Regions from separate parts of the Roseburia sp. AM16-25 genome, predicted to be linked through region 2. Evidence: predicted binding sites of a transcription regulator. Region 2 holds the regulator's gene; each other region holds the start of a gene.
The links. Region 2 encodes Rex, which represses fermentation and respiration genes when NADH is low (regulators of the CRP and FNR family bind a similar motif). Its sites were predicted from a motif close to ATTGTTAANTANTTAACAAT; they were not measured.
Positions count from the first base shown of each region.

Region 1: the regulator Rex is predicted to act here: its motif matches at 2,207-2,226, upstream of DW183_RS09610 (acetyl-CoA C-acetyltransferase).
Region 3: the regulator Rex is predicted to act here: its motif matches at 3,682-3,701, upstream of gap (type I glyceraldehyde-3-phosphate dehydrogenase).
Region 4: the regulator Rex is predicted to act here: its motif matches at 2,524-2,543, upstream of DW183_RS10640 (iron-sulfur cluster assembly scaffold protein).

Region 1 is NZ_QUCW01000003.1:524,074-531,783, forward strand. It holds gene DW183_RS09610 (acetyl-CoA C-acetyltransferase) at 2,455-3,642, shown strand; gene DW183_RS09615 (3-hydroxyacyl-CoA dehydrogenase family protein) at 3,678-4,550, shown strand; gene DW183_RS09620 (acyl-CoA dehydrogenase) at 4,631-5,785, shown strand; gene DW183_RS09625 (electron transfer flavoprotein subunit beta/FixA family protein) at 5,806-6,588, shown strand; gene DW183_RS09630 (electron transfer flavoprotein subunit alpha/FixB family protein) at 6,613-7,656, shown strand.
Region 2 is NZ_QUCW01000002.1:622,833-630,542, reverse strand. It holds gene DW183_RS06975 (AraC family transcriptional regulator) at 1-407, shown strand, start outside; gene DW183_RS06970 (NADP-dependent isocitrate dehydrogenase) at 461-1,669, shown strand; gene DW183_RS06965 (ABC transporter ATP-binding protein) at 1,679-3,622, shown strand; gene DW183_RS06960 (redox-sensing transcriptional repressor Rex) at 3,733-4,362, shown strand; gene DW183_RS06955 (hypothetical protein) at 4,384-5,061, shown strand; gene DW183_RS06950 (NAD(P)H-hydrate dehydratase) at 5,058-6,551, shown strand; gene alr (alanine racemase) at 6,554-7,710, shown strand, end outside.
Region 3 is NZ_QUCW01000004.1:12,440-20,149, forward strand. It holds gene DW183_RS10180 (tetratricopeptide repeat protein) at 1-376, opposite strand, end outside; gene tpiA (triose-phosphate isomerase) at 537-1,289, opposite strand; gene DW183_RS10190 (phosphoglycerate kinase) at 1,307-2,503, opposite strand; gene gap (type I glyceraldehyde-3-phosphate dehydrogenase) at 2,574-3,575, opposite strand; gene DW183_RS10200 (histidinol-phosphatase HisJ family protein) at 3,792-4,601, shown strand; gene mnmA (tRNA 2-thiouridine(34) synthase MnmA) at 4,687-5,778, opposite strand; gene nifU (Fe-S cluster assembly scaffold protein NifU) at 5,779-6,216, opposite strand; gene nifS (cysteine desulfurase NifS) at 6,240-7,424, opposite strand; gene DW183_RS10220 (oligosaccharide flippase family protein) at 7,549-7,710, shown strand, end outside.
Region 4 is NZ_QUCW01000004.1:109,403-117,112, forward strand. It holds gene DW183_RS10630 (DUF362 domain-containing protein) at 1-632, opposite strand, end outside; gene DW183_RS10635 (GGGtGRT protein) at 738-1,748, opposite strand; gene DW183_RS10640 (iron-sulfur cluster assembly scaffold protein) at 1,769-2,470, opposite strand; gene DW183_RS10645 (UDP-N-acetylglucosamine pyrophosphorylase) at 2,612-3,289, opposite strand; gene DW183_RS10650 (DNA topoisomerase) at 3,308-5,392, opposite strand; gene DW183_RS10655 (ATP-binding protein) at 5,397-6,758, opposite strand; gene asd (aspartate-semialdehyde dehydrogenase) at 6,898-7,710, opposite strand, start outside.

The DNA.
Region 1 (7,710 bases), on a different contig from region 2:
GCAAAAAATACAGAAGATATTGCAGTTTGAGAGCAGTGTAAATTCGTAGGGGAAACAAACTATGACCTATACACGAAAAGTCGTCGTAAGGTTTGAGAGCAGTGTAAATTCGTAGGGGAAACAAACTTGCAAATGCGACGGAAATCCCGCTCAACGTTTGAGAGCAGTGTAAATTCGTAGGGGAAACAAACAAAAAATCGTCTGCCACCAAACATTATATAGTTTGAGAGCAGTGTAAATTCGTAGGGGAAACAAACGGCTTGTCCCCGGCTGCCGGGATAAAGTTCGTTTGAGAGCAGTGTAAATTCGTAGGGGAAACAAACGAATGCAGTCTGTGAATTGTCTGTCTTTGAGTTTGAGAGCAGTGTAAATTCGTAGGGGAAACAAACGCATCTTTCTCATTTGCAATCTGCAATGTAGTTTGAGAGCAGTGTAAATTCGTAGGGGAAACAAACTTTTCTGACGTTCATGTTGTCGAGCAACAGTTTGAGAGCAGTGTAAATTCGTAGGGGAAACAAACATGGAATCTCCCTTTATTTTCAGAGCGAAGTTTGAGAGCAGTGTAAATTCGTAGGGGAAACAAACGATTAATCCTGTGATATAATCGATTGCCATGTTTGAGAGCAGTGTAAATTCGTAGGGGAAACAAACTATCAAGGCAATTCACACAGTAGAGGGAAAGTTTGAGAGCAGTGTAAATTCGTAGGGGAAACAAACTCAACATGGTATTACGTGGCGAATACTTGGTTTGAGAGCAGTGTAAATTCGTAGGGAAAACAAACGATAGCACTAGTGGAGCAGTTAAGACCAACGTTTGAGAGCAGTGTAAATTCGTAGGGGAAACAAACAGTGGGTTAAACTCTAACAACTCACTTTCGGTTTGAGAGTAGTGTAAATTCGTAGGGGAAACAAACTGTATTTGACACGAGTGAGGTCATGCACTTGTTTGAGAGCAGTGTAAATTCGTAGGGGAAACAAACATGTCAAGATGGGGAATCTATATTTCAGCAGTTTGAGAGCAGTGTAAATTCGTAGGGGAAACAAACAGCAGAGAATTATCAAAGGTGGAGTTATAGTTTGAGAGCAGTGTAAATTCGTAGGGGAAACAAACATTCATCTACAATCTTCATGCAGGATTCAAGTTTGAGAGCAGTGTAAATTCGTAGGGGAAACAAACCCACATCTTCATCCGGAGGAAATGAGATTAGTTTGAGAGCAGTGTAAATTCGTAGGGGAAACAAACCTGTTCGTCAGAAAAGACTCTTCTACTTCCGTTTGAGAGCAGTGTAAATTTGTAGGGGAAACAAACGATAGCGAATAAAATAAATAATCTGCCTGCGTTTGAGAGCAGTGTAAATTCGTAGGGGAAACAAACTGAAAGAGATCGAGAACGACAGCGCCGCGGTTTGAGAGCAGTGTAAATTCGTAGGGAAAACAAACACGCGCGTGAAAAATCGCTTGCCACGTGTCGTTTGAGAGCAGTGTAAATTCGTAGGGGAAACAAACTTGATAAGACCGTTGAAAAACCACACCTTAGTTTGAGAGCAGTGTAAATTCGTAGGGGAAACAAACTAAAATGGCAGATGTATTAGCACAAATAAGAGTTTCGATAAACTGTGGAATAGATGTTTGACATAGAGCAGAAGCGATGTTAATATAATAATAGAAAAGGTGCTACCTATGACGGTTCGCCTGAAAAATGGGTAAAAATAACCGCTTAACTTGTCAGGTTGGGGCGGTTATTTTTGTGCCTTGGAATCACGCTTCCCATGAGCGTAACCCAGACTGTAAAAAGTCGCACACAGTGAAATCACTGCGATTAAGTCACTGATGGTCAGCATAAGCACATACCTCCTTTCGTAAGATTTCCCTCAAAAAGAGAGATAAATCTATGTAATCGGAGCTATGTAATACTCTCCGCGCAAAGCGAACCGCCATTTCACGTCAAGTGAAGTAGCACCTTAGGCTGTAAAGCCTATAATTATCGTATCAAACATTTGTTCTGAATACAAGATATGTTATCGAAAATCCTAAAATAAGGTTTTGACTGTTCGCCTGCTCAAAATAGTAAAATCCCAACTCTTTTTTTGTAATAGATGCAAGAAAAATAATTCCGAAAATTACGCAAATTGTGTTTGAATAAGACACAATTATAAGGCGAAATTCCAACGCTAAGATAGAAAATGAAAATGGCAAACCCCCATATATTGATAATTTTTTAACAAAGATAAGAAACAGGTCAAAAAAGTATGTGGCGAAAAACTTGTGAATATTCTGACAATTTTATTTTGCAAGCCGCAAGTGTAAAAAAGTTGGCTTGCATGAAGAATAATTTTGTGCTACTATAAGTTCATGCGGAAACGCTGTTTTCTTTTTTTTACTTTCGCTTGTTAAAAAAATAACGAATGGTAAAAAAAGAGAAGCAGCAAATAAGAAATAAAAAGGAGAAAGAACATGGGAAAGAAAGTCGTTTTAGCAGGTGCATGTCGTACTGCAATCGGAAAAATGGGGGGAGCACTCAGCAACACACCAGCAGCAGATCTTGGTGCTATCGTTATTAAGGAAGCATTAAATCGTGCAGGTGTAAAACCAGAGATGGTAGACGAAGTTAAGATGGGATGTGTTATCCAGGCTGCACAGGGGCAGAACGTAGCACGTCAGGCAGCGATCAAGGCAGGACTTCCGATCGAGGTTCCGGCAATCACGATCAACGTTGTTTGCGGATCCGGTCTGAAATGTGTAAATGATGCAGCAACCATGATCATGGCAGGAGAGGCTGATATCGTTGTAGCAGGTGGTATGGAGAATATGTCAATGGCTCCTTACGCTATGACAAAGGCTCGTTTCGGATATCGTATGAACAATGCAACAATCATTGATACTATGGTAAATGATGCTTTGACAGATGCATTCAATCATTATCATATGATGATCACAGCAGAGAACGTTTGTGATAAATATGGCATTACAAGAGAAGAACTTGATGCATTCTCAGCAAACAGCCAGCAGAAATGTGAAAAGGCTATCGCAGAGGGCAAGTTTGATGACGAGATCGTTCCTGTACCGGTTAAGGTTAAGAAGGAAATGGTTGATTTCGTTAAGGATGAAGGTCCAAGACCTGGTACAACACCGGAATCACTTTCTAAGTTGCGTTGCTGCTCAGGTAAGGAAGGCGGACTTGTTACAGCAGGTAATGCTTCCGGTATCAACGATGGTGCAGCAGCAATCGTTGTTATGAGCGAGGAAAAAGCAAAAGAACTTGGTGTTACACCAATGGCTACATGGGTTGCAGGAGCACTTGGCGGTGTTGCGCCGGAGATCATGGGTGTTGGTCCTGTTGCTTCTACAAAGAAAGTTCTTGCTAAGACAGGACTTACCATTGATGATATGGATCTGATCGAAGCAAACGAAGCATTTGCAGCACAGTCAATCGCAGTTGCAAGAGATCTGAACTTTGATATGAGCAAGGTAAATGTAAACGGTGGTGCGATCGCACTGGGACATCCGGTTGGAGCATCCGGCTGCCGTATCCTTGTTACCCTATTACATGAAATGCAAAAGAGAGATTCTAAGAGAGGTCTTGCTACACTTTGTATCGGTGGTGGCATGGGCTGCTCAACAATCGTTGAAAAATATGAATAAAAATTTTTAAAAGTATATTTTACGGAGGTGCTAACATGAAGGTTGGTGTTATTGGAGCAGGAACAATGGGACAGGGCATTGCAAAGGCATTTGCCCAGGTCGATGGATATGAAGTCGCACTTTGCGATATCAAGCAGGAATGGGCTGAAAGCGGAAAGGCTAAGATCGAAAAAGGCTATGCTCGTTTAGTAGAAAAAGGAAAATTGACACAGGAAGCTGTTGATGCTATCGTTGCTAAGATTACTCCTGGATTAAAGGAAGACCTTTGCAAAGACTGCGATTTGATCGTAGAGGCAGCTTTCGAAGATATGAACGTTAAGAAGACAACATTTGCAGAACTTGACAAGATTGCTAAGCCAGAGTGTATCTTCGCATCTAACACATCAAGCCTTTCTATTACAGAGATTGGCAACGGACTTACACGTCCACTGATTGGTATGCATTTCTTCAACCCAGCTGATCGTATGAAATTAATCGAAGTTATCGCAGGTGTAAATACTCCTGTTGAGTCAGTAGATGCAATCAAGAAGATTTCTGAAGAAATCGGTAAGACACCTGTACAGGTAAATGAAGCAGCAGGATTCGTTGTAAACCGTATCCTGATCCCAATGATCAACGAAGCAGCATTTATCAAGATGGAAGGTGTATCTGATATCGCAGGTATTGATGCCGCTATGAAACTTGGCGCAAATCATCCAATGGGTCCTTTGGAGTTGGGAGATTTCGTTGGTTTGGATATCTGTCTTGCTATCATGGATGTTCTTTATAAGGAAACAGGCGACAGTAAGTATCGTGCATGCCCACTCATCCGCAAGATGGTTCGTGGTGGAAACTTAGGTGTAAAGAGTGGTAAAGGCTTCTATGTTTACAATGCAGACCGTACCAAGACACCGGTAGACGCACAGTAAGATTAGGATTTCAAAGCCCCGTCTATGCAGGCGGGGCACATCATCGAATATTATTTATGAAAGACGGAGGAATGAAGATCATGGATTTCGGTTTAGATAAGAAACATGAAATGGCGCGTACTTTATTTAAAGAGTTCGCTGAGACAGAAGTAAAGCCTCTTGCACAGGAAGTTGACGAGACAGAGCAGTTCCCTGCTGAAACTGTTGCAAAGATGGCAAAGAGTGGATTTATGGGAATCCCGGTACCAAAGGAATACGGCGGACAGGGATGTGATCCTTTGACCTATGTTATGTGTGTAGAGGAATTGTCAAAGGTATGTGCAACCACAGGTGTTATCGTTTCTGCACATACATCACTTTGTATCGACCCGATCATGACATACGGAACCGAAGAACAGAAGCAGAAATATGTAAAGCCTTTGGCAACCGGTGAGAAACTTGGTGCATTTGCTCTTACAGAGCCGGGTGCCGGTACAGATGCACAAGGGGCACAGACAAAGGCTGTTCTTGATGGCGATGAGTGGGTATTAAACGGATCTAAGTGCTTTATCACAAATGGTAAAGTCGCAGACGTTTACATTGTTATCGCTATCACAAGTGTGACAGAAGACAAGAGAGGCAGAAAGAAAAAGAACTTCTCTGCATTTATCGTAGAAAAGGGAGCACCTGGATTCTCCTTCGGAACAAAGGAAAAGAAGATGGGTATCCGCGGTTCATCTACATATGAATTGATCTTTGAAGATTGCAGAATTCCAAAGGACGCATTACTTGGACCGGAAGGCAAGGGCTTCCCGATCGCTATGCATACTCTGGATGGCGGACGTATCGGTATCGCCGCACAGGCTCTTGGTATTGCAGAGGGCGCATTGGATCGTGCGATCGCTTATACAAAGGAAAGAAAGCAGTTTGGTCGTTCTATCGCCCAGCAGCAGAATACACAGTTCAAACTGGCTGATATGGCTACCCGTGTTGAGGCTGCACAGTTTTTGGTTTACAGAGCCGCTATGGCAAAGGCAAACCAGAAGGTTTACTCTGTAGAGGCTGCAAAGGCAAAACTTTTTGCTGCTGAAACAGCAATGGCTGTTACAACCGAGGTTGTTCAACTCTTTGGTGGATATGGTTATATCCGTGAATATGATGTAGAGCGTATGATGAGAGATGCCAAGATCACTGAGATCTATGAAGGAACTTCAGAAGTTCAGCGTATGGTTATCTCTGGTGCATTACTGAAATAGAAATAGGAGGAAATGAATACATGAAAATCGTAGTATGTATTAAACAGGTTCCTGATACAAAGGGCGGCGTAAAGTTCAACCCGGACGGAACACTTGATAGAGCAGCAATGCTTGCCATTATGAACCCGGATGACAAAGCCGGCTTAGAGGCAGCACTTCGAATCAAAGACGAGATCGGTGCAGAAGTTACCGTTCTTACCATGGGTCTTCCAAAGGCAGATGACGTACTTCGTGAGGCATTGGCTATGGGAGCAGACAATGCGATCCTTGTTACAGACAGAGTACTTGGTGGAGCCGATACATGGGCTACATCTACAACCATTGCCGGTGCACTGAGAAACATTGACTATGATCTTATCATCACAGGTCGTCAGGCAATCGATGGTGATACTGCACAGGTTGGACCACAGATTGCAGAGCACTTGGGAATCCCGGTTATCTCCTATGCAGAAGATATCAAGGTAGAAGGAGACTCTGTTATTGTTAAGCGTCAGTATGAAGACAGATACCATATCTTAAAGGCACAGATGCCATGTCTGGTAACCGCTCTTTCTGAATTAAATACACCAAGATATATGACTCCTGGCGGAATCTTCGATGCCTATGACAAAGAAGTTACCGTATGGGGACGTGCAGACTTAAAGGATGTTGATGATTCTGACCTTGGATTAAAGGGATCACCTACCAAGATCGCTAAGGCATCTGACAAGGTACGCAAGGGCGCAGGTGAGAAAGTTACATTAGATCCATCTGAATCCGTATCTTATATCATGGACAAATTAAAAGAGAAACATGTAATCTAATTTGGAAGGAAAACGGTGAATAAAATGGCATTAGAAGAATATAAGGGCGTATTTATTTACGCACAACAGGTAGATAATGAAATTAGTTCCATTGCCTTTGAATTGATCGGAAAGGCAAAAGAACTGGCTGCTGATCTTGGAACAGACGTAACGGCAGTTCTTTTGGGACACAATGTAGGAAATCTCGTTGATTCTTTGGCTGAGTATGGTGCAGACAAGGTAATCGTTGTAGATGATCCGGAACTTGAAACATACAGAACAGAACCATATGCACATGCACTTGCTTCTGTTATCAATGAGTATAAGCCGGAGATCATGTTGGTTGGAGCAACTGCCATCGGACGTGATCTGGGACCTACCGTTTCAGCAAGAGTAAAGACAGGTCTTACCGCAGACTGTACCATGCTTGAGATCGGTGACTTCCCACTTTCTGTTCCGGAAGGAAAAGAGGATACACAAAAGCATGGTCAGTTACTTATGACAAGACCTGCATTTGGTGGAAATACGATCGCAACGATCGCCTGCCCGGACAATCGTCCACAGATGGCAACCGTTCGTCCTGGTGTTATGCAGAAGATCGAGCCGATCAAGGGTGCAAAGGCAGAAGTTATCAATTACAACCCTGGATTTACCAAGAACAACAAGTATGTTGAGATCCAGGATATCGTAAAGGCAGTTGGAACCGTTGAAAATATCATGGATGCCAAGATCTTAGTATCCGGCGGACGTGGTGTTGGCAGTGCTGAGAACTTCCAGATGTTAAAGGATCTGGCAGATGTTCTTGGTGGTATGGTATCCTGCTCACGTGCTGTTGTTGAAAATGGCTGGTTGGCACAGGATTATCAGGTAGGACAGACAGGAAAGACAGTTCGTCCGAATGTATATTTCGCAATCGGTATTTCCGGAGCAATCCAGCATGTTGCCGGCATGGAAGAATCTGACATCATTATTGCGATCAATAAGGATGCAGATGCACCGATCTTTGATGTTGCTGACTATGGTATTGTCGGTGATCTCAAGAAGATCGTACCAGCGCTGACAGAGGCTTTAAAGGCTGAGTTAGCATAATAATTGCTTTCCCATCATTTCTTATTTTCAAAAGACGAGTCGATCATGCGATCG
Region 2 (7,710 bases):
TGAATGCGATTTTTGTGCACTTGCTTCGCTATTATGAACAGAATCTGGTTTTTCCACAGGACTGTAAAGCCAACTGGAAAAAGGAATATGCTAAGATTTTTTGGTATATTAGTGAGAATTATCGCAGTGTGACTCTGGAAGAACTGGAGGATAGGTTTCATTATAGCAGACGCCAGTTGATCCGCATTGTGCAGAATGCAACAGGGAAAAATTTTAAAGATGTGATTCGCGATATGAAGATGGAACGAGCAAAGATGCTTTTGCGGGATACCACACTGCCCGTGGAAAGAATCGCAATGGAGTGTGGATACGAGAATGCATCCAGTTTTACCAGAATTTTCAAGCAAACAGTGGGGGTAAGCCCCCACGCTTACCGACATGGAATATTCGTGACTTTACCACAGTAAAAAGTTTTGCTATACTAAAGTACAATAGTGAAAATGCTAAGGAGGCAAATGACATGAGCAAGATTATGATGAAGACACCACTGGTTGAGATGGATGGTGATGAGATGACAAGGATCCTTTGGAAGATGATCAAGGATGAATTGTTACTGCCGTTTATAGATTTAAAGACAGAATACTATGATCTCGGTCTTGAATATCGTAATGAGACAAATGATCAGGTGACAATCGATTCAGCAGAGGCAACAAAGAAATACGGCGTTGCTGTAAAATGTGCCACAATCACGCCAAACGCAGCGCGTATGCGTGAATATGATCTGAAAGAGATGTGGAAGAGTCCAAACGGAACCATCCGTGCCATCTTGGACGGAACGGTATTCCGCGCACCGATCATCGTAAAAGGAATTGAGCCTTGCGTAAAGAATTGGAAGAAACCGATCACGATCGCGCGTCATGCATATGGAGATGTCTACAAAAATACAGAGATGATTGTTCCGGGACCGGGAAAAGTAGAACTTGTTTATACGGCTGAAGACGGCAGTGAGACGAGAGAAGTGGTACATAACTTTACCGGCACCGGTGTTGTTCAGGGACAGCATAACCTGAATGATTCTATCGAAAGTTTTGCAAAGGCTTGCTTTAACTATGCCTTAGATACAAAGCAGGATCTTTGGTTTGCGACCAAGGATACCATCTCTAAGAAATACGATCATACCTTTAAGGATATTTTTCAGGAGATTTATGAGGAGTCTTATAAGGATAAGTTTGCCGAGGCAGGCATTACTTATTTCTATACCCTGATCGATGATGCCGTAGCTCGTGTGATGAAGTCTGAGGGCGGTTATATCTGGGCTTGTAAGAACTACGATGGCGATGTCATGAGTGACATGGTATCGTCTGCTTTTGGATCTCTTGCCATGATGACCTCTGTTCTGGTATCTCCACAGGGCGTCTATGAGTATGAGGCGGCTCATGGAACCGTACAGAGACATTATTACAAGCACTTAAAGGGAGAGGAGACATCCACGAACTCTGTTGCTACGATCTTTGCATGGACAGGCGCACTGAGAAAACGCGGTGAGTTGGATGGCACACCGGAACTTTGCGATTTTGCAGACAAATTGGAACAGGCATGCATCAAGACGATTGAGGATGGAAAGATGACAAAAGATCTTGCTCTGATCACAAGTATTCCAAATCCAGTCGTTTTGAATAGTGAGGAATTTATCAAAGCCATCAGAACAAGGCTTGAGGGCATGTTATAGGAGGAAGCCATGATTTTATCCTGCCAGAATCTTTCGAAATCTTTCGGAAGTGATGACATCATAAAGAATGTCTCTTTTCAGATCAATGAAGGAGACAAGGTAGCCATTGTCGGAAATAATGGTGCAGGAAAATCAACACTGCTAAAGATGATAACGGGTGAGTTGGATACCGATGCAGGAACGGTTGTTTTTGCCAAGGATACCACCATCGGTTATCTGGCGCAGTATCAGAATATGGAAGGAAATGAGACGGTCTATCAGACCGTCTATTCTTCGCGTACAGATATTTTGGAAATGCAGAAAAACCTGCAAAAAATGGAAGAACAGATGACAAAACTGACAGATGATGCCTTAGATGCACTGCTTGTCCGCTATCATGAGATGCATGATGTTTTTGATCATATGAACGGTTATGCGTATGAATCGGAAGTACAGGGCGTGCTTCGTGGACTTGGTTTTTCCGAAGAGGATTTTTCAAAGACGATGGATATGCTTTCCGGTGGACAAAAAACCCGTGTATCTCTCGGAAGACTCCTTGTTTTGAAACCGGACATCCTGCTTTTAGATGAGCCGATCAACCATTTGGATCTGAATTCTATTGAGTGGTTAGAGAACTTCCTTATGAATTATAAGGGAACCGTTGTTATTGTAGCACATGATCGTTATTTTCTGGATCGTATCGTTACAAAGGTTATTGATATCAGCATGCATACTGCACATGTTTACAAAGGGAATTATTCTGCCTTTGCCATGCAAAAAGAAGAGATCCGTAAGACCATGATGCGTGAATATGAAAAACAGCAGGCATCCATTGCCCATCAGCAGGAAGTCATTGATAAGTTAAAACAGTTTAACCGTGAAAAATCCATCAAACGTGCAGAGAGCCGTCAGAAAGCCCTCGATAAAATGGATGTTATGGAAAAACCGATCGATGCGCAGGAACATATGAAATTGTCCTTGCAACCAGATGTGACAAGCGGCAATGATGTACTGGAACTGATCGGACTTTCAAAATCCTATGATGGCATGCCGCTCTTTTCTAACGTAGATTTCCTTTTGCAAAGAGGTGAGCACGTTGCCATCCTTGGTGATAACGGTACAGGAAAGACAACATTGCTTAAGATCATCAATGAGATTGTGACCGCAGATTCCGGCTCTTTCCGGCTCGGCGCAAATGTTACGATTGGTTATTACGATCAGGAACAACAGGTTTTGGATGATGACAAAACACTCTTTGAAGAAATGAGCGATGCCTATCCAAACTTAAACAATACAAAGATTCGCAATGTGCTTGCGGCATTCATGTTTTTAGGGGATGACTGCTACAAGAGGATCGGCGATCTGAGCGGTGGAGAGCGTGGACGTATCTCCCTTGCCAAACTCATGTTGTCCGGTGCCAACTTTTTGATCTTAGATGAGCCGACTAACCATTTGGATATGGAGTCCAAGGAGATCCTGGAAAATGCCATCAATGCCTATGAGGGAACGGTGCTTTATGTGTCACATGACCGTTATTTTGTCAACCAGACTGCAGACAAGATTTTAGAACTTGAAAACCATCAGTTCAGCGTATATCTGGGTAATTATGATTATTTCATCCAAAAGAAAACAGAGCGTATGGCACAGGAAAAAGCAGTACAAGACGCAAAGCGTGGTGATACAGAATCGATTTCCGGACAATCTGAAGGAAAGACGGATTGGAAGCAGCAAAAGAAGATCCAGAGCGAAAAGCGCAAGGTAGAAAATCGTCTGGCAGAGGTGGAAGACCGCATTGCCGCCTGCGAAGAAGACCTGCGTCAGATCGAGGAAGAATTTGCCAAGGACGATGTGGCGACAAATTCGGCAAAGCTTAATGAATTATCACAAAAACAGGAAAAGTTACAGGAAGAATTGGATGCCCTCTATGAAAGTTGGGAAGAATTGTCGGAGACACTGACAAATGATTTCGCATAGGATAGGCGGATTCTGTTAAAAATTTGACATATATATTTAAAATATTTATAATTTTTATATAAATATGATATATATGTCATCATTGACAGTGGAAGTAGGGGGAATTTAACGTGGAAAAGGAAATATCCCAGGCAGTCATTCGTCGTATGCCAAGATATTACAGATATTTAGGAGAATTGCTTGATGCAGGAGTGGAGCGCATTTCGTCCAACGAACTCAGCAGTTGTATGCATGTGACGGCATCCCAGATCCGGCAGGATCTCAACAATTTTGGTGGTTTCGGTCAGCAGGGCTATGGCTATAATGTTCAGTACTTATATGATGAAATCGGCAAGATCTTAGGATTGAATGAGACACACAATGTGATCGTGATCGGTATCGGTAACTTGGGGCAGGCAATCGCCAATTATGTTAAGTTTGAAAAATTAGGTTTCAAGATCGTCGGTCTGTTTGATGTCAATCCGGCATTGAAGGGGAAAGAGGTAAGAGATATCCCAATCCGTATGTTGGAGGAATTACCAGAATTTGTAAAGACAACACGTGTGGATATTGCGGCACTGACCCTGCCAAAGCAGAATGCAGAAGCGACCGCGGCACAGTTATCTTCCCTGGGCGTACATGCCATCTGGAATTTTGCCCATGTCGATCTGGATGATGTGGAGGATATGGTCGTAGAGAATGTGCATCTGTCCGATAGTCTGATGCAGCTTTCTTACAATATTGCCAACCACAAAAAATAGTTTTCAAAAGAAGGTGAGCGTATGGAACGACAGGCGTTTACAGAAGCACTGGCGAAAACAAAAATACCCATTCTGGTCTTGGACCAGAAATGGCACCGGCTTTTTGCCTTAGATGGCAAGCCCAAAGAGGTGCAGGAACTGGAAAGCCAGTTGAAGGAGATCTTGGAGCGGCAGGGACGCCTGACGCAGGAGTTAAAGGATTTAAAGAAGGTCAAGTCATCCCTTATGCAGAATATCGTAGAGCATATGGACGCAGAGGAGGACAAGGAGACGCACAGCCGGCAGATGGACGAGAACAAACGGCTGATCGAGGAAGTCAAGGAAAAGATCGCAGCCAACGAGGATGCCCTTTTGGAGATCCCAAAGGAGATACAGACCTGCAATGACGCGCTGATGATGGAGACCATGACCTTTTGTTATGATCGTCTGCGCACCAATTGCAAAGAAGCCGAGGAGATTGCGGAATGGATCAAAAAGGTCCGGGTAGAATTAAAAAAGAACATCATCCGCAAACAGAATCGGGAGATCAACAATAAAGAAATCTATGCATATATGCATGATATATTTGGAAAAGATATCATCAATCTTTTTGATGTGCAAAATGATGATGTGGATCTGATCACAGGAGAGGATCGCCCGTCCGGTGATACGACCCAGGACAAACAGTTATCAAAAGATGTACAAAAAGGAGACGTATGAAATATATTTTAAACAGTCGCGAAATGAAACAATGCGATAGCCGCACGATCGAGCATTATGGTCTGCCTTCCATGGTGCTGATGGAGAGAGCCGCGTTATCGGTTGTTTCATTTTTGCATGAAAGAGATTTGTGGCAAAAGAAGATCGTCATACTATGTGGAAGTGGCAACAATGGTGGGGATGGACTCGCCATTGCAAGGCTTTTATACTTAGAGGGGGGTCAGGTGTCGGTATGCCTGGTGGGCGATTTTTCCAAGGCTTCGCCGGAAAACATGGCGCAGCAAAAGATCTGTCGGCAGTATGGCATGGACTTGTCTAGTTCTACGGATACACTTGCAGACGCCCAGGTGATTGTGGATGCCCTGTTTGGTATCGGACTTTCCAGAGAATTGGGCGGTGACTATCCTGCACTTTTGCAAGAGGTCAATGCCATGGATGCCTACCGGCTGGCGGTGGATATACCATCCGGTGTATCTGCGGATGACGGACAGATCATGGGGCAGGCATTTTTGGCGGATGCGACCATAACCTTTGCTTTTGCCAAGGTCGGACAGATGCTTTATCCGGGGAAAAAATACTGTGGTGAATTGATCGTATCTGCAATCGGAATCGAATCATGCAGTCTGGCAGATCAGGTTCTTCCTTGTAAGAGTCTGGAAAAAGAAGATCTAAAACAACTACCGCAGGCAAGCTCGGATGATCACAAGGGAAGCCGGGGAAAGGTGCTTGTGATCGCAGGCAGTGAGGATATGGCAGGCGCGGCTTATCTTGCATCGAAAAGTGCTCTGACGAGTGGTGCCGGCATGGTCAAGGTCTATACACCAAGATGCAATCGTGACATCATTTTGACACGATTCCCGGAAGCCATTCTTGTTACCTATGATAAATGGAATGAAAAGCAGTTGTTGGAAGAACTTGCTTGGGCGGATGCCATAGCCATAGGACCGGGGCTTGGAAAGTCTAATCTGGCGGAGAACCTGGTCCGCACGACTTTAGAAAATGCTGCAGTGCCGATGGTGGTGGATGCGGATGCGTTGGGGATTCTGGCAGAACATTTACAGTGGCTGAAAAAGCCGCATACAGAGACCGTCATCACTCCGCATCTGGGTGAAATGGCACGCCTGATGGGCAGTCCGCTTATGTATGTGACTGACCATAAATTATCCATAGCACAGGATTTTGCAAGAGATTATCAGGTCATTTGTGCACTTAAGGATGCGGCTACGATCGTATCCGTGCCTTATGCCACGACTTATATCAATGCGAGCGGCTGCAGCGGTATGGCGACAGCCGGCAGTGGTGATGTCTTGACCGGTGTGATCGCAGGATTGATCGCGCAGGGCTTAAGACCGGAAGATGCGGCATCACTGGGCGTTTACCTGCATGGACTTGCGGGAGAGGAAGCCGCAAGGACAGAGGCTAATCTTTGCATGCAGGCAGGTGACATCATAAAAGGAATAAAAACGATCTATCAGAAAGAAGGAAGATGACAGTGGAAATAGAAAAAAGGCGTGTTTACGCCATCGTAGATTTTGATGCCTTAGATCAAAATGTGCAGGCAATGGAAGAAAAACTGCCGCAGGACGTCGGCATGATGGCTGTTATCAAGACCAATGCCTACGGGCATGGTGCTAAGGCAATTGCTAAGCATTTAGAGGACAATGACCGCATCAGCGGTTATGCGGTTGCAACGGCAGAAGAAGCCTTGGAACTGCGAAAAGCAGGCATTGGGAAGATGATTCTGATTTTAGGCTATGTCTTTGAAAAAGATTATGAAGATCTGATTCTGCAGGATATCCGTTTTGGGATTTACCGCAAGGATGTGGCGCAAGCCTTGGATGCGGCAGCGGAAAAATGTCATAAAAAGGCACTGATCCACATCAAGATCGATACCGGTATGCACAGGATCGGCTATCCGGTCTGTCAGGAATCGGTAGAAGAGATCAAAGAGATTGCAGGGCTCAAACATCTTTGCCTGGAAGGTATCTTTACCCATTTTGCCAGAGCGGATGAAGCGGATAAATCTTATGCAAAAAAGGCATATAGCTTATTCAAGGATATGATAGGAGCGCTGCAAAAAGAGGACATTACGTTTCCGATATGCCATTGCTGCAACAGTGCCGCTATCTTAGAACTGCCGGGCTATCATGAAAATATGGTGCGTGCAGGCATTACTTTATACGGTCTGTGGCCGTCAGAGGAGATGGATCATGCCTTTCCTTTGCATCCGATTTTATCTCTTTACAGTCATATCGTACACATCAAGACCCTTCCGGCGGGAAGTGCGATCAGTTATGGCGGCACCTATGTCACTGAAAGAGAAAGCCGGATCGCGACGATCCCGGTAGGATATGGCGACGGCTATCCTCGTTCTTTATCCAGCAAGGGCTATGTGCTTGTGCGCGGCAAGCCTGCACCGATCGTGGGCAGGGTCTGCATGGATCAGATGATGGTGGATGTAACGGATATCCCGGATGCAGAGTATCTGGACCGCGTGACCTTGATCGGTCAGGATGGGAACGCAGTCATTTCTATGGAGACACTGGGAGAAATGTCCGGGCGTTTTAACTATGAACTGGCATGTGATCTGGGAGACCGCATTCCACGTTTTTATCAGAAGGACGGCGCATGCGTTGACGAAATGAATTA
Region 3 (7,710 bases), on a different contig from region 2:
CCGTCTGGAAATAGTCTGCTGCCTGGTCCAGATCCACATCCTGCGTAATACCGTTGAGGGCATAATATCCCAGTACACAAAGTGCATCGGTATTTCCCACTTCTCCTGCGGATTCATACCACTTTTTTGCCTCTGTAAAATCCTGTTCGCAGTCCTCACTGCCATAATCACAACGATTTGCCAGTTCCATCATGGCTTCTTCATCGTTATCCGCACCCAGCACTTCCAATTCCTTGATCGACAACTGGCTGTAGTCGGAGACTTCCTGTTTTGCCACTTCTTTGACGGTCTCCTTAGTCTCTTTTTTATCTGTTTTGCCGCATCCTGCCAGTAAGCAGGCGGTAAGTATAAGTCCTATAACAAGTCCACGCTTCATTTGTATCTATTCCTCCTGTCAAAAATACGCATTTCTTTTCGATCCATACGCACCTAACCACGGCTTATTTTAGCATATATAAAGAAGTGTCACAAGAGAAAAAGGAGACATCCAGAATTGGATGTCTCCTAGAGTTACAATAGCAGTTGTAACGATGCCATTATGCATTATAATTTACGATCTTGCCAAAATCTGCCTTCAAAGAAGCACCGCCGACAAGTCCGCCATCAATGTCAGGCTTTGCAAAAAGTTCTGCAGCATTGCCTGCATTTACAGATCCGCCATACTGGATGCGGATTGCTTCTGCTGTAGCCTCATCATATACTTCTGCGATGCATTTTCTGATTGCGCCGCATACTTCTTCTGCCTGATCGCTTGTTGCGGTCTCGCCTGTTCCGATTGCCCAGATTGGCTCATAAGCAATGACTGCCTTCTTTGCCTGATCTGCTGTGACATTCTGGAATGCGATCTTGATCTGCATACGGATCCATTCAATGTAGATACCCTGTTTTCTCTGGGTCAAAGTCTCACCACAGCAGATGATCGGTGTCAAACCATGTTCAAATGCCTTTAAAACCTTCTTGTTTACAGTCTCGTCTGTCTCAGCGAAGTATTCTCTTCTCTCTGAGTGTCCGAGTACCACGTACTCTACGCCTGCATCTGTAAGCATGCTTGGAGCGATCTCGCCTGTGTAAGCGCCACTCTCCTCAAAATACATATTTTCTGCACCAATGTGGATATTGGTTCCCTTTGCAGCCTCAACTGCAGGAATGATATCAATTGCCGGTACACAAAATACTACATCTACGTCATCATTCGCTACTAACGGCTTTAATTCGTTGATCAAAGCAACTGCCTCGCTTGGAGTCTTGTTCATTTTCCAGTTGCCTGCAATAATCTTTGTTCTTGCCATTATAATAACCCCTTTTCTTATTTATCGTTTGCTGCTGCTACACCAGGAAGTTCCTTACCCTCTAAGAATTCCAAAGATGCGCCGCCACCGGTAGAGATATGTGTCATCTTGTCGCCGTAGCCAAGGTTGTTTGCTGCGGATGCAGAGTCACCACCACCGATAATGGTTGTTCCATCGATATTTGCAAGTGCTTCACAAATAGCGATCGTTCCCTTTGCAAAGTTTGGCATTTCAAAACATCCCATTGGTCCGTTCCAAACAACAGTCTTTGCATCTTTGATCGCATCGGTAAAGAGTTTGCATGTCTTAGGTCCGATATCCATACCTTCCATGTCGTCCGGGATCTCTCCACGTTCTACAACCTTGAAGTTGCAGTCGTTCTTGAAGTCATCACCTACAACGGTATCGATAGGGATCAAAAGTTTAACGCCTTTTTCCTTTGCCTTTTCTTCCATCTGAAGTGCATACTCCATGTAATCCTTCTCAAGAAGAGACTTTCCTACAGGCTCGCCATGTGCAGCCATAAAGGTATATGCCATACCACCGCCAATGATCAAAGTATCTACCTTGTCAAGGAGGTTCTCGATAACAGAAATCTTAGAAGAAACCTTTGCTCCACCAAGGATAGCAACGAACGGACGAACCGGATTCTCTACTGCGTTTCCGAGGAAATCGATCTCTTTCTGCATCAAGTAACCAACAACTGCGGTGTCAACATACTTTGTCACACCAACATTTGAGCAATGTGCTCTGTGCGCTGTACCGAATGCATCATTTACAAATACATCACAAAGGGATGCCAGATCCTTAGAGAACTCGTCTCCGTTCTTGGTCTCCTCTGCACGGTATCTTGTGTTCTCAAGTAAGATGATGTCGCCATCTTTCATTGCTTCTACAGCAGCCTTGGCATTTGGTCCTACAACTTCCGGATCAGCTGCGAATTTTACTTCCTGTCCTAAGAGTTCTGTAAGTCTCTTAGCAACCGGTGCTAAAGAAAGTTCCGGAACCGGCTCTCCCTTTGGTTTGCCAAGATGTGAACAAAGGATCACCTTGCCACCGTCAGCAACCAGTTTCTTGATGGTAGGAAGTGCCTGTACCAGACGGTTCTCATCTGTGATCTTGCCATCAATAAGAGGCACATTAAAGTCGCATCTGCAAAGAACGCGCAGACCCTTTACATTGATGTCATCGATTGATTTTTTATTTAATCCCATGATTAAATCCTCCAGTCTTTTAATAAAAAAGAGGTCCGGTCCCAACGACCGGACCCCATGTTGGCTAGGACTATGCTAACTCAGAGAAATACTTGATTGTACGAACCATCTGAGATGTGTAACTGTTCTCATTGTCATACCAAGAAACAACCTGTACTAAGTTGTCTTCTCCAACCATTGTCTGTGTAGCATCGAAGATTGAACCATATGTGCTTCCGATGATATCAGAAGAAACGATCTCATCCTCATTGTATCCGAATGACTCTGTAGCTGCTGCCTTCATTGCTGCGTTGATCTCTTCAACTGTGCAAGACTTCTCAACAGTAGCAACAAGGATTGTTGTAGAACCTGTTGGGCATGGAACACGCTGTGCAGATCCGATCAACTTTCCGTTCAACTCAGGAATTACAAGACCGATTGCCTTTGCAGCACCTGTTGAGTTAGGTACGATATTAACTGCAGCTGCACGAGATCTTCTAAGGTCACCCTTTCTCTGTGGTCCATCAAGTGTCATCTGATCACCTGTGTATGAGTGGATTGTGCTCATGATACCAGACTTGATACCGAAAGCATCGTTAAGAGCCTTAGCCATTGGTGCCAAGCAGTTTGTTGTACAAGAAGCTGCTGAGATGATCTTGTCATCTGGAGTCAATGTCTTATGGTTTACATTGTAAACGATTGTAGGAAGATCATTTCCTGCAGGTGCAGAAATAACAACCTTACGAGCACCAGCGTTGATATGAGCCTGTGCCTTTTCCTTGCTTGTGTAGAAACCAGAACACTCTAATACTACGTCTACCTTTAATTCACCCCATGGGCAATTGTTTGCATCCGGGAAAGCGTAGATCTTGATTTCCTTGCCATCAACTGTGATAGAATCTTCTCCAGCAGATACTGTATCAGCCAAAGCATACTTACCCTGTGATGAATCATACTTTAACAGATGTGCTAACATCTTTGGGCTTGTCAAGTCGTTGATTGCAACTACTTCATATCCTTCTGCTCCAAACATCTGTCTGAATGCAAGACGACCAATACGGCCGAATCCATTAATCGCTACTCTTACTGCCATTTTAAATTCCTCCTAAGATTTAAAAATACTATGTCTAGGGAATAACATTCCCAAACTGACTTCATTTTAACCAATTTCTACCTACATTTCAACCCCAAAAACAAAGTTTGATAATTTTTTCACTAAGATTTTTCCTCTGTCCTGACATTTTGCGGATTCGTTGCATTTTATGCGACATTTTCCTATAATTGGTAAGTGAATGGAGGTACTTTGCCAATGAAACTTTGGGACAATCACATGCACTGTCATTTTTCCGGTGACAGTGACGCGGATCCTTTGGATATGATAGAAAAAGCCAGACAGTTGGGTCTGTCCGGCATTACATTTACAGACCACTTGGATTTAGACTATAAGGAAGAACCGCATCTTTTCGATCTGGATCTGGATGCTTGCGAAAAAGCCATGCCGGCTTTGCAAAAAGAGGCTGCGCCTTTCTTTGTACTTCATGGCTTGGAACTGGGTCTGCAACCGCATCTTGCACAAAAGCATGCCGATCTGCTTGCATCCTATGCCTTTGACTATGTCATCGGCTCTGTGCATGTCGTACATACGCGAGATCCTTACTACCCTGTTTATTTTGAGAGGCGCGATCCTGCGGAAGCCTATACAGAATATTATCAGGCCGTCTATGAGAACCTGGCGGCATTTCACAATTTTGACGCTCTGGGGCATTTGGACTATGTCTTTCGCTATGGGCCGCAGGATCCTGCCCAGCCTTACGATACTTACACGCCATATGCGCCGCTGATCGATGATATCCTGCGTTTTCTCATTGCACATGATATTGCACTGGAAGTCAACACCGGTGCCTTCCGCTGTGGGCTTTCTGTGCCAAATCCATGCCCGCAGATCCTAAAGCGCTACCATGAACTCGGCGGAAAACTGATCACGATCGGTGCAGATGCACACAAACCCAGCGATATTGCATTAGGCTTTGACCGTCTGCCAGGCTTTCTTGCCTCCTGTGGATTTGACGAATATATGGTCTATCTCCACCGTGTGCCGCATCCACATAGCATCTACTAATTTTCCGGCATATAAAAAATGCTTCTGCACATTTTCGCGCCAAGCACAAAAAGAGCCATCTCGTAATGAGATGGCTCTCTGATTTCTAATATAACATCTCTTGAACGATCGTGCCGCCTCCGGCAACATAATGTCCATCATAAAGGACAACTGCCTGCCCCGGTGTGACCGCGCGTACCGGTTCTTCAAAGTCCAGCCGCATCTGTCCGTCTGCAAGCATTTTCACATGGCACTTGGTGCCCTTGTGGGAATAACGGATCTTGGCAAGGAATTCCTGTCCGTCCAAGAATTCCGGCACAGCCATGCAGTTGATCTGGTCTGCGACCAGATGATCCGTAAAGACATCGTCATCATCGCCCAGAACAACACGGTTATTTTTCGCATCGATCTCCTTGACAAAAATGCGCTTGCCTACAGAAATGCCAAGTCCCCTACGCTGTCCAATCGTATAATGCGTAACGCCCTCATGTTTTCCAACAACTGTACCGTCGCTCAGGACAAAATCCCCCGGTCCCGGTACACGATCCGGTGCGGCCTCATCAATAAAGGATGCATAGTCATTATCCGGTATAAAACAGATATCCTGACTGTCCTTTTTGTGTGCCACCGGAAGTCCAAGATCTTCCGCGATCTGCCGGATCTGATCCTTGTGATAGACACCGACCGGCATCAATGTATGCGACAGTTGTTCCTGGGTCAGGTTATAAAGCGCATAAGTCTGATCCTTAGCAGCCGTCACAGAGTTGGTGATCGCATATCTTCCATTGGGTAGCTGCGCGATCCTTGCATAATGACCGGTCGCGATATAATCTGCGCCGATGGAGAGCGCACGGTCTAAAAGTGCCTCCCACTTGACATAGCGGTTGCAGGCATTGCAAGGATTCGGGGTACGCCCCTGTAAATATTCTTCCACAAAATAATCCATGACCTTATGCTTGAACTCTGATTTAAAGTTCATCACATAATAAGGGATCTCCAGCCTTGCAGCCACACGTCTGGCGTCATCTACCGCAGAAAGCCCACAGCAGCCGCCATTTTCCTCCTGCACAAATTCATCCTCATCCTGCCAGATCTGCATGGTCACGCCGATCACATCATAGCCCTGTTCTTTTAAAAGATATGCCGCCACAGAGGAGTCTACTCCTCCGGACATACCAACAACTACTTTTTGTTTCAATTAGTATTCTTCCTCTTCTTCCAGTTCCTCGATATCATTGACTGGTGGCTCCAAGCCCTCGATCTTGATGCCATTTTTCTGTGCATAATCCCAGAGTGCTGCATGGATCGCCTGCTCTGCCAAAAGGGAACAGTGAACCTTTACAGGTGGAAGTCCGTCCAGAGCCTCCATAACTGCCTTATTGGTAACTTCCAAAGCTTCCTGTACCGTCTTTCCTGCAACAAGTTCCGTTGCCATACTGCTGGTTGCCACTGCTGCGCCACAGCCAAATGTCTTGAACTTTGCTTCTTTGATAATACCATTTTCGTCAATATCCAGATACATTCTCATGATATCGCCACACTTAGCGTTACCAACCGTACCTACGCCACTCGGATTTTCCATTTCTCCGACATTTCTTGGATTTTGAAAATGATCCATTACCTTTTCACTATACATAATTTTTCCTCCGTTTTAAATACTTATGACAAATGTTTTTTCGCATAGTCCTCATAAAGTGGTGACATGCTGCGAAGTTTTGCAACAATTTCTTTCAAATGATCCACAACATAATCCAACTGATCCTTGGTGATCTCATCACTTAAGGTCAGGCGAAGGGATCCATGTGCGATCTCATGTGGCAGACCGATTGCTAAAAGGACATGGGATGGATCTAGGGATCCTGATGTACATGCAGATCCTGATGATCCACAGATACCAGCCATATCCAACATGATCAACATTGACTCGCCCTCAATAAAACGGAAGCAAAAGTTAATGTTGTTTGGCAGTCTCTTAACTCTGTGTCCGTTTAATTTTGCAAACGGAATTTCATCTTCTATTCTTGCAATCAGATAGTCACGAAGTTCGCTTTCCTTTTTGATACGCTCATCCATGGTTGCCATAGCAATCTCAACCGCCTTGCCAAGTCCAACGATACCCGGCACATTTTCTGTTCCAGCACGACGCTTTCTTTCCTGGGCACCACCATGGATAAAGGATTTTAATTTAAGTCCCTGACGAATGTAAAGGAAACCAATACCTTTTGGTCCATTTAGTTTGTGTCCACTGGCGCTCAAAAGATCGATATGCATCTTTTCCACATCGATCGGCACCTGGGCATATGCCTGTACAGCATCTGTATGGAATAAAATGCCATGTTCATGTGCGATGGCACCAATCTCCTCGATCGGTTCAATGGTTCCGATCTCATTGTTAGCAAACATCACAGAGATCAGAATGGTATCCGGGCGGATTGCCTTCTTGACATCTTCCGGGGAAACCAGCCCGTCTGCATCCACATCCAGATATGTCACTTCATAGCCCTGCTGTTCCAGATAAGCGCAAGTATGCAGGATGGCATGATGTTCGATCTTGGTCGTGATGATGTGTTTTCCCTTATCCTTGTAGACCTCTGCAACACCCTTTAATGCCCAGTTGTCTGACTCACTTCCGCCTGCAGTAAAATATATATTTGAAGCCCTGGTTCCGATGGAGGATCCGATCGTCTCTCTGGCATCTTCAATCGCCTGCTTACACTTCTGTCCAAAATCATAAACGGCAGATGCATTGCCATAAATCTCTGTAAAATAAGGAAGCATTGCTTCCACAACTTCCGGTCTGACTTTTGTCGTAGCCGCATTGTCCAAATAAACAAATTCTTTCATAAGTTTTCACCTCGTTTTATTTCCTACCTTTTTACTAGGATATTGATATACTAGCATTCCCATTTTGTTCTGTCAACCAAATTCTAACATATAATGTTAAAAATGTTTTTGGGATGGAAATCTCTTGCGAAAAAATACTCACCCCGTCTATTCTGGTGCATTACTTCTTACAATTACCGGGCTTTTCTGTCGTCTTTTAGGCTTTTATTATAAGATCTTTTTGTCACGCGCCATCGGTGCAAAGGAACTCGGACTTTACCAACTGGCAATGCCCCTCTTGGCAGTA
Region 4 (7,710 bases), on a different contig from region 2:
GGCGCACCATGTGCACAGATACGGCTACAGGCACCACAGCCCACACACAGATCCTTATCTGCACTCGGCTTGCCCTCACAGTGCTGTTCCATCTTACCGGCTCTTGATCCGCAGCCCATACCGATATTTTTGATCGCACCGCCAAAACCTGCCGTCTCGTGTCCCTTAAAGTGTGTCAGAGAAATAAAGACATCTGCATCCATAATGGCATGTCCGATCTTGGCTTCCTTTACATATTCCCCATCGATTGGAACAATCGTCTCGTCCGTTCCCTTTAAGCCATCACCAATGATCACATGGCAGCCTGTCTGTAAGGGCGAAAATCCGTTGACATAGGCTGTATCCAGATGATCCAGCGCATTCTTTCTGCTGCCGACATAAAGGGTATTGCAATCCGTAAGAAATGCCTTTCCGCCGAGTTCCTTGACATAATCTGCAACCACCTTGGCATAATTTGGACGAAGAAATGCAAGATTTCCATATTCTCCAAAATGGATCTTGATGGCAGCATATTTTTCATTAAAATCAATGTTTTCAAATCCAGCCTGCTTCATAAGACGATGCAGTTTCTGGATCAGGTTTTCATGTTCTGTCGTTTTAAAAGATGTGAAATATACTTTTGATTCTCCCATGATCTTCCCTTTTCTTTCTCTTAAATACTTATATGTACTATAAAATCCCCGTGCCAAATAGCACGGGGATCCCATGATCCCAGACCGGGATATTATTGTCTATTTTTAGAACTTGCCAGCGTCAGCAGCCTCTTGAACGGATACAGCAACAGCAACGGTAGCACCTACCATTGGGTTGTTACCCATACCGATCAGTCCCATCATCTCAACGTGAGCCGGAACAGAAGAAGAACCTGCGAACTGTGCATCAGAATGCATACGTCCTAAAGTATCTGTCATACCATAAGAAGCAGGACCTGCTGCCATGTTGTCCGGATGAAGTGTACGTCCTGTACCACCGCCTGATGCTACTGAGAAGTACTTCTTACCCTGCTCGATACACTCTTTCTTGTATGTACCTGCTACCGGATGCTGGAAACGTGTTGGGTTGGTTGAGTTACCTGTGATAGATACACCAACGTTCTCAAAGTGCATGATTGCAACACCTTCCTGAACATCATCAGCACCATAACACTTAACAGATGCACGAAGTCCATCTGAGTATGCCTTTTCATATACTACATTAAGTTTTGCTTCCTTGTAGTCATACTTTGTCTCAACGTAAGTAAATCCGTTGATACGGGAAATGATCTGTGCAGCATCTTTTCCAAGACCATTTAAGATAACACGCAGAGGTTTCTGACGAACCTTGTTTGCCTTCTCAGCGATACCGATCGCACCTTCTGCTGCTGCAAATGACTCATGTCCTGCTAAGAAGCAGAAGCACTCTGTCTCTTCCTCTAATAACATCTTTCCAAGGTTACCATGTCCAAGACCTACCTTACGGTGATCTGCTACAGAACCAGGGATACAGAATGCCTGAAGTCCTTCACCGATTGCAGCTGCTGCATCAGCGGCTCTACGGCATCCCTTCTTGATTGCGATCGCTGCACCTACTGTGTATGCCCAGCATGCATTTTCAAAACAGATCGGCTGGATCTTCTTAACCTGCTCATATACATCAAGTCCAGCATCCTTTGTGATCTTCTCAGCTTCTTCGATAGAGCTGATACCATAACTATTTAAAACAGCATTGATCTGGTCAATTCTTCTTTCATATGATTCAAATAAAGCCATCTTCTTACGTCTCCTTTCTACTACTCTACTCTTGGGTCGATGATCTTAACAGCGCCCTGCTCTGGTGTAACACGTCCGTAAGAACCGGAAGCCTTTTCCCAAGCAGTATTTGCGTCATCACCCTTTTTGATGAAGTCTGTCATCTTTCCAAGAGAAACGAACTGGTAACCGATAACTTCGTCGTCAGCATCAAGAGCAATACCTGTAACATAGCCTTCTGCCATTTCCAGATAACGAACACCCTTTGCCTTGGTTGCGTACATAGTACCAACCTGTGAACGAAGACCCTTTCCTAAGTCTTCCAGACCAGCACCGATAGCAAGTCCATCATCAGAGAATGCAGACTGTGTACGTCCGTAAACGATCTGTAAGAATAACTCTCTCATTGCTGTATTGATAGCATCACAAACAAGGTCTGTGTTTAATGCTTCAAGAATTGTCTTGCCCTGCAAGATCTCTGCTGCCATTGCTGCGGAATGTGTCATACCAGAACATCCGATTGTCTCTACCAATGCTTCTTCAATAACACCGTTCTTAACATTCAAAGACAACTTACATGCGCCCTGCTGAGGAGCACACCAGCCCACACCATGTGTAAAGCCTGAAATATCTTCAATCTTCTTAGAATGCACCCATTTTCCTTCTTCAGGAATTGGAGCTGGTTCATGTTTTGCGCCCTTTGCAACAGGACACATGTTTTCAACTTCCTTTGTGTAAATCATTATAAGACTCCTTTCATAATACATAAAGCATGCATCATATGGCTATGCCTTGCTTAGTTAAAAAAATAACTAACACACTCTGCTTATTTTCTCACATTTTCTGCGGTTCGTCTAGACCTTTTTCTCTTTCCGTGCGCTTTCCTACGCTTCTTTTTTTACCACGTGGTCTTTATCTTTAAAAATGGAGTTTGCCGGGATGACTCCGCGTACACAAGATACTGGATAAATATTAGAATGTGAGCATACCACCGTACCTGGATTTAATACACTGTTACATCCAACTTCTACATAATCGCCAAGCATTGCACCGAATTTTTTAAGGCCTGTCGCAATCTCTTCCTTGCTTTCATAGCGGTCTTTTACAACCACAAGTGTCTTATCACTCTTAACATTAGAGGTAATGGAACCAGCCCCCATATGTGAATGGAAACCAAGTACGGAATCTCCAACATAATTATAATGTGGTACCTGAACAACATTAAACAGAATAACATTTTTCAATTCTGTTGAATTCCCTACAACACAGTTCTTACCAACAATAACATTGCCACGGATAAATGCGCCCGGACGTACTTCGGTGTCTTCATCAATGATGAGCGGACCATTTAATGTAGCTGTTGCTGCAATGGATACCGATTTTGCAATCCAGATATTTTCTCCACGCCGTTCAAAAACTTCCGGGTCAAGCTTTGGTCCGATTTCTTTAATAAACTCTCCTATTTTTGGCAATGCCTCCCATGGATAATCCACGGTTTCAAGCAATGGTGCTGCCAATGTCTGTGTCAGGTCATACATGTTTTTTACTTTGCAATGTTCCATTTTCTTTTCCATCCTTTTCTATTTTTTATAATATTGTGCTGCTGCACGGTACATCCCCTGCATGGCATATTGATTGTTGTTCGCCAGCACGCGCGCAGTCTTCTGTTTGATAAAATTTTCCAATTTGACCATATATTCATCCGCCGTGATCTCACCGTCTGCCACGTAGGTCAGCCCCTTTTCCCAACTTGCCGTCAACTCCGGATTTAAAAGTGACGGGATCGAAGCATTCACGACGTCAAAGATCATTTCTCCCTGTAAGGTCGGGGTGTAGATCTGGGTCTTTTTATTTAGGGCAATATACTTGTTGTTTACCAGTTTCTTTAGGATCTCTGCACGCGTTGCAGAGGTTCCGATACCGCTTCCCTTGATCTGGGAACGCAATTCCTCATCCTCTATCAGTTGCCCGGCATTTTCCATGGCAAGGATCATAGCACCGGAATTGTAGCGCTTTGGCGGTGAAGTCTCGCCTTCCTTGATCTGCATGCTGCCGATCCCAACCTCGTCGCCCTTTTTGATCTGGGCAAGGACTTCCGCCATATTGATGTTTAAATTCTCGTACTCTTCGCCCTCGTTTTCCTCCGAGCCATTATCCACCGCTGCTGCCTCCTTGGCATCCGCCGTGGCAGTTTTTTTCTTGCGGAAAGAATATTCCATCAGGCTAAGATAGCCCGGCTCTTTTAAATATTTCTCGGATGCAAAGAAGTATTCACTTCCACTTTTTATAGTAAGATTTAACTTTTCATATTCTGCCGGCGGATAAAAGATCGCCAGAAAACGACGCACGATCGTCTCATAAATATAAACCGCCCTGCTGTTTAATCCCTTTAAGGCAGACAAGCCCTGTCCGGTCGGAATGATGGCATAGTGGTCGGTGATCTGCTTGTCATTGACATAACGTGTCTTGGCAAGCCCCTTATACATCTCCTGATCCAGGATGGTCTGCGCGTAGTCCCGGACACCCGGAATGCCTAAAAGTCCACGGATATTCTTGTGGATCTCCTTTGCCACAGCCGTCGATAAGACTCTGGCATCCGTTCGCGGATAGGTAACCAATTTCTTTTCATAGAGTTCCTGCACGACCGCAAGTGTCTCGTCCGGGCTGATCTTAAAGAACTTGGAACAGTCATTCTGCAATTCCGCTAAGTTGTATAAAAGCGGCGGCTTTTTCTTTTCTTTCTTCTTTTCGATCTTCTCAATGCTTCCCTTTGCCTGTCCCATGATGCGCCGTTCTTCATCTAAAACCGCACTGCCGGGCTCCATCTCCAAGGTCTCCTCGATCAGTTTGACGGCACTCGCCATCTCTTTAAAGCCATTTTCCTTGTAAAGCAAAGGCGAATTCTCATAGCGCGATCCCACGACCGCTTTCCACTCCATGGAAAGATTAGCACCTGCCACATCGACCCCCGCCAGCACGCGGTAAAATGGTGTCTTTTCAAAATTGCGGATTTCTCTTTCCCGGCGCACGATCATGCCAAGAACACAGGTCATGACACGTCCGACCGACACCACACAATATTTTTCATTCAAAAAATTTGCCATGGAATTGCCATAGCGGATCGAGAGCAAGCGTGAAAAATTGATCCCCATCAGATAATCTTCTTTGGCGCGCAGATAGGCTGCATCGGACAAATTGTCATATTCCGAAAGATCTTTTGCCTCCTTGACCCCACGCAGGATTTCCTCCTCTGTCTGCGAATCGATCCAGACACGCTTTCTGACCTTGCCGGTCACGCCAGACATCTGTTCCACCAGACGATATATGTATTCTCCCTCACGTCCCGAGTCCGTACAGACATAGATGGTATCCACATCGTCCCGCTTCATCAGGCTGGTAACAATACCATACTGCTTGGCACTTGAAGATATGACCTCGTATTTGAACTCCGTCGGTAAAAAAGGAAGTGTCTCCAAACGCCATTTTTTGTATTTTTCATCATAAACATCGGGATAACTCATAGTCACCAGGTGTCCGACGCACCAGGTAATGACCATATGCTCTCCCTCCAGATAACCGTCACGTCTGCTCAGATTTTCACCCAAAGCCGCACCAAACTGCTGTGCAACGCTCGGTTTCTCTGCGATAAATAAGGATTTACCCATAAAATTATAACTCCGTCATATCTACCAGCACGATCTCTGCATGTTCTGCTGCCAGTTTTTCGATCTCTGCATCAAATTTCTTGGCAGAGAAGAGATAGATCACATTTGCAGAAATCTTTGCCTTTTTCATCTGCACCAAAAGTTTTTCGTATCTTCCATAGGAAAATTCATCCTCTGTCCAGCTGCAGATGCCAACTACATTTTCCCGCTGCGCATTTTGCCCGATAATATCAATGGATCCCTCTTTTCCTACCCAGGTTCCCATTTTTACAAGTTTAATCGGCACCTGTCCCACATGGTTTAACAGTTGCAGGTATTCTGTACAGACACTGACAAAATACTGCTGCAGATAGGTATCCAATTCCTTTTCAATATAAGTTTCATAAAATGCTTCCGCACTCATGACATAAAAATCTGACAAATGCGGATAGATAAAAGTGAACCAGAAATTCACAAAATGATTGCGGATGTGATAAACCCCTTTCTTGGAGTTATCCCAGCCGCCGGTCTCGAAGGAAACCACTTTTTCAACAACATCAAAAGCCGCCAGATTTTTCATATACACACTGATCTTTGCCCGCGAATAGCCGGTATCCATAAAAAGATCATTTAATTTTTCATGTCCGGATGCGATCGATGCCAAGATCGTGTCATAGACAGACAACTCCCGCAGTTCGCTTCCAATGAAATCCTCTGCCTCCGAAAACAGATAGCCATGCGGCCGCAGGATATTATTGCAGATATTTTCCTTGATGCTCTTTTTCCCATTCCAGCGGTTGAGATAATCCGGCACGCCGCCGATGATACCATAAGTCTCAACACACTGTGCCACCGAATACTCCGGGAAGGCACGGACGACATCCAGAAAACTCATATCATCCAACTTCATGACCTCATCGACCTTTGCCATGGCATCCCCCAGACAAGTTGCCATATCCTTATGCGCCCACGCTAAGGACGAATGACAGAGCAGGATCATGACCGGTCCCGGATAAAGCCTGCGCGCCTTTAATTTTAAGATGCTTTCCATAAAATGCGGGTCTTTTTTTACAATGCGGTCAAAAGCATCGATCATAAGAACCAGTTTGGACGCATCCCCACTCTTAACGCGGTTAAAGCACTCATCATAGGAATCGCGGGTCAGATTGACCTCGTACTGTTTTTCAATTTCCCTTTGCATCTGGTGCAGTTGTTCCTCGGCAGAGGCATTTCTGGCATGATAATAAAAGCACTTTTTATCCCTTGCAAAGAGTTGTAAGAGCAGTTCCATACCGCAACCGCTCCTGCCATACAAAATATACAACTGGTTGCCGCTCTTTTTATATAATTCTTCTAATTTCTTATACTCTGTGGCTCGTGTGATCATCTATGTTTCCCCATTTCTTTTTATCTCAAATACATAAATCTGCATTTAACAAGTCGCAATTTCTATTATATCTTTGCAGGAGAAAATTGACAAGAAAAAAAGGACGAAGCCCTAAGAACTTCGTCCCGATCCACATGATCTATTTCTTTGCGATATATCCCTGTGCCTTTAAAAGTTCTGCACAAAGAACTGCGCCGCCTGCTGCACCGCGGACTGTATTATGAGAAAGTCCAACGAACTTCCAGTCATATACCGTGTCCTCACGCAAACGTCCCACATTGATACCCATACCATTTTCATAGTTGACATCCAATGTGACCTGTGGGCGGTTATCCTCTTCCATGTAACGGATAAACTGCTTTGGCGCACTCGGAAGGTTTAACTCCTGTGGCAGTCCGGAGAATTTCTCCAACGCCTCGATCAACTGCTCTTTGGTAGGATTTTTCTTAAACTTCACAAATACGGCTGCGGTATGACCATTTAATACCGGAACACGGATACACTGGCAAGTGATGACCGGGCTGGTTGCCGGTACGATCTCGCCCTTTTCTTCATCCACATAGCCCCAGATACGGAGTGGCTCTTTTTCACTCTTTTCTTCTTCACCACCGATGTATGGAATGATATTTCCTTCCATCTCCGGCCAATCCTTAAAGGTCTTTCCTGCACCGGAAATTGCCTGATAAGTTGTCGCTACCACTTCATACGGCTCAAACTCTTTCCATGCGGTAAGTACCGGTGCGTAAGACTGGATCGAGCAGTTTGGCTTTACTGCCACAAATCCTCTCTTGGTTCCCAGTCTCTTCTTCTGATATTCGATCACATGCATATGTTCCGGGTTAATCTCCGGTACAACCATAGGTACATCCGGTGTCCATCTGTGTGCACTGTTATTGGAAACGACCGGTGTCTCAGTCTTAGCATATGCTTCCTCGATCGCCTTGATCTCATC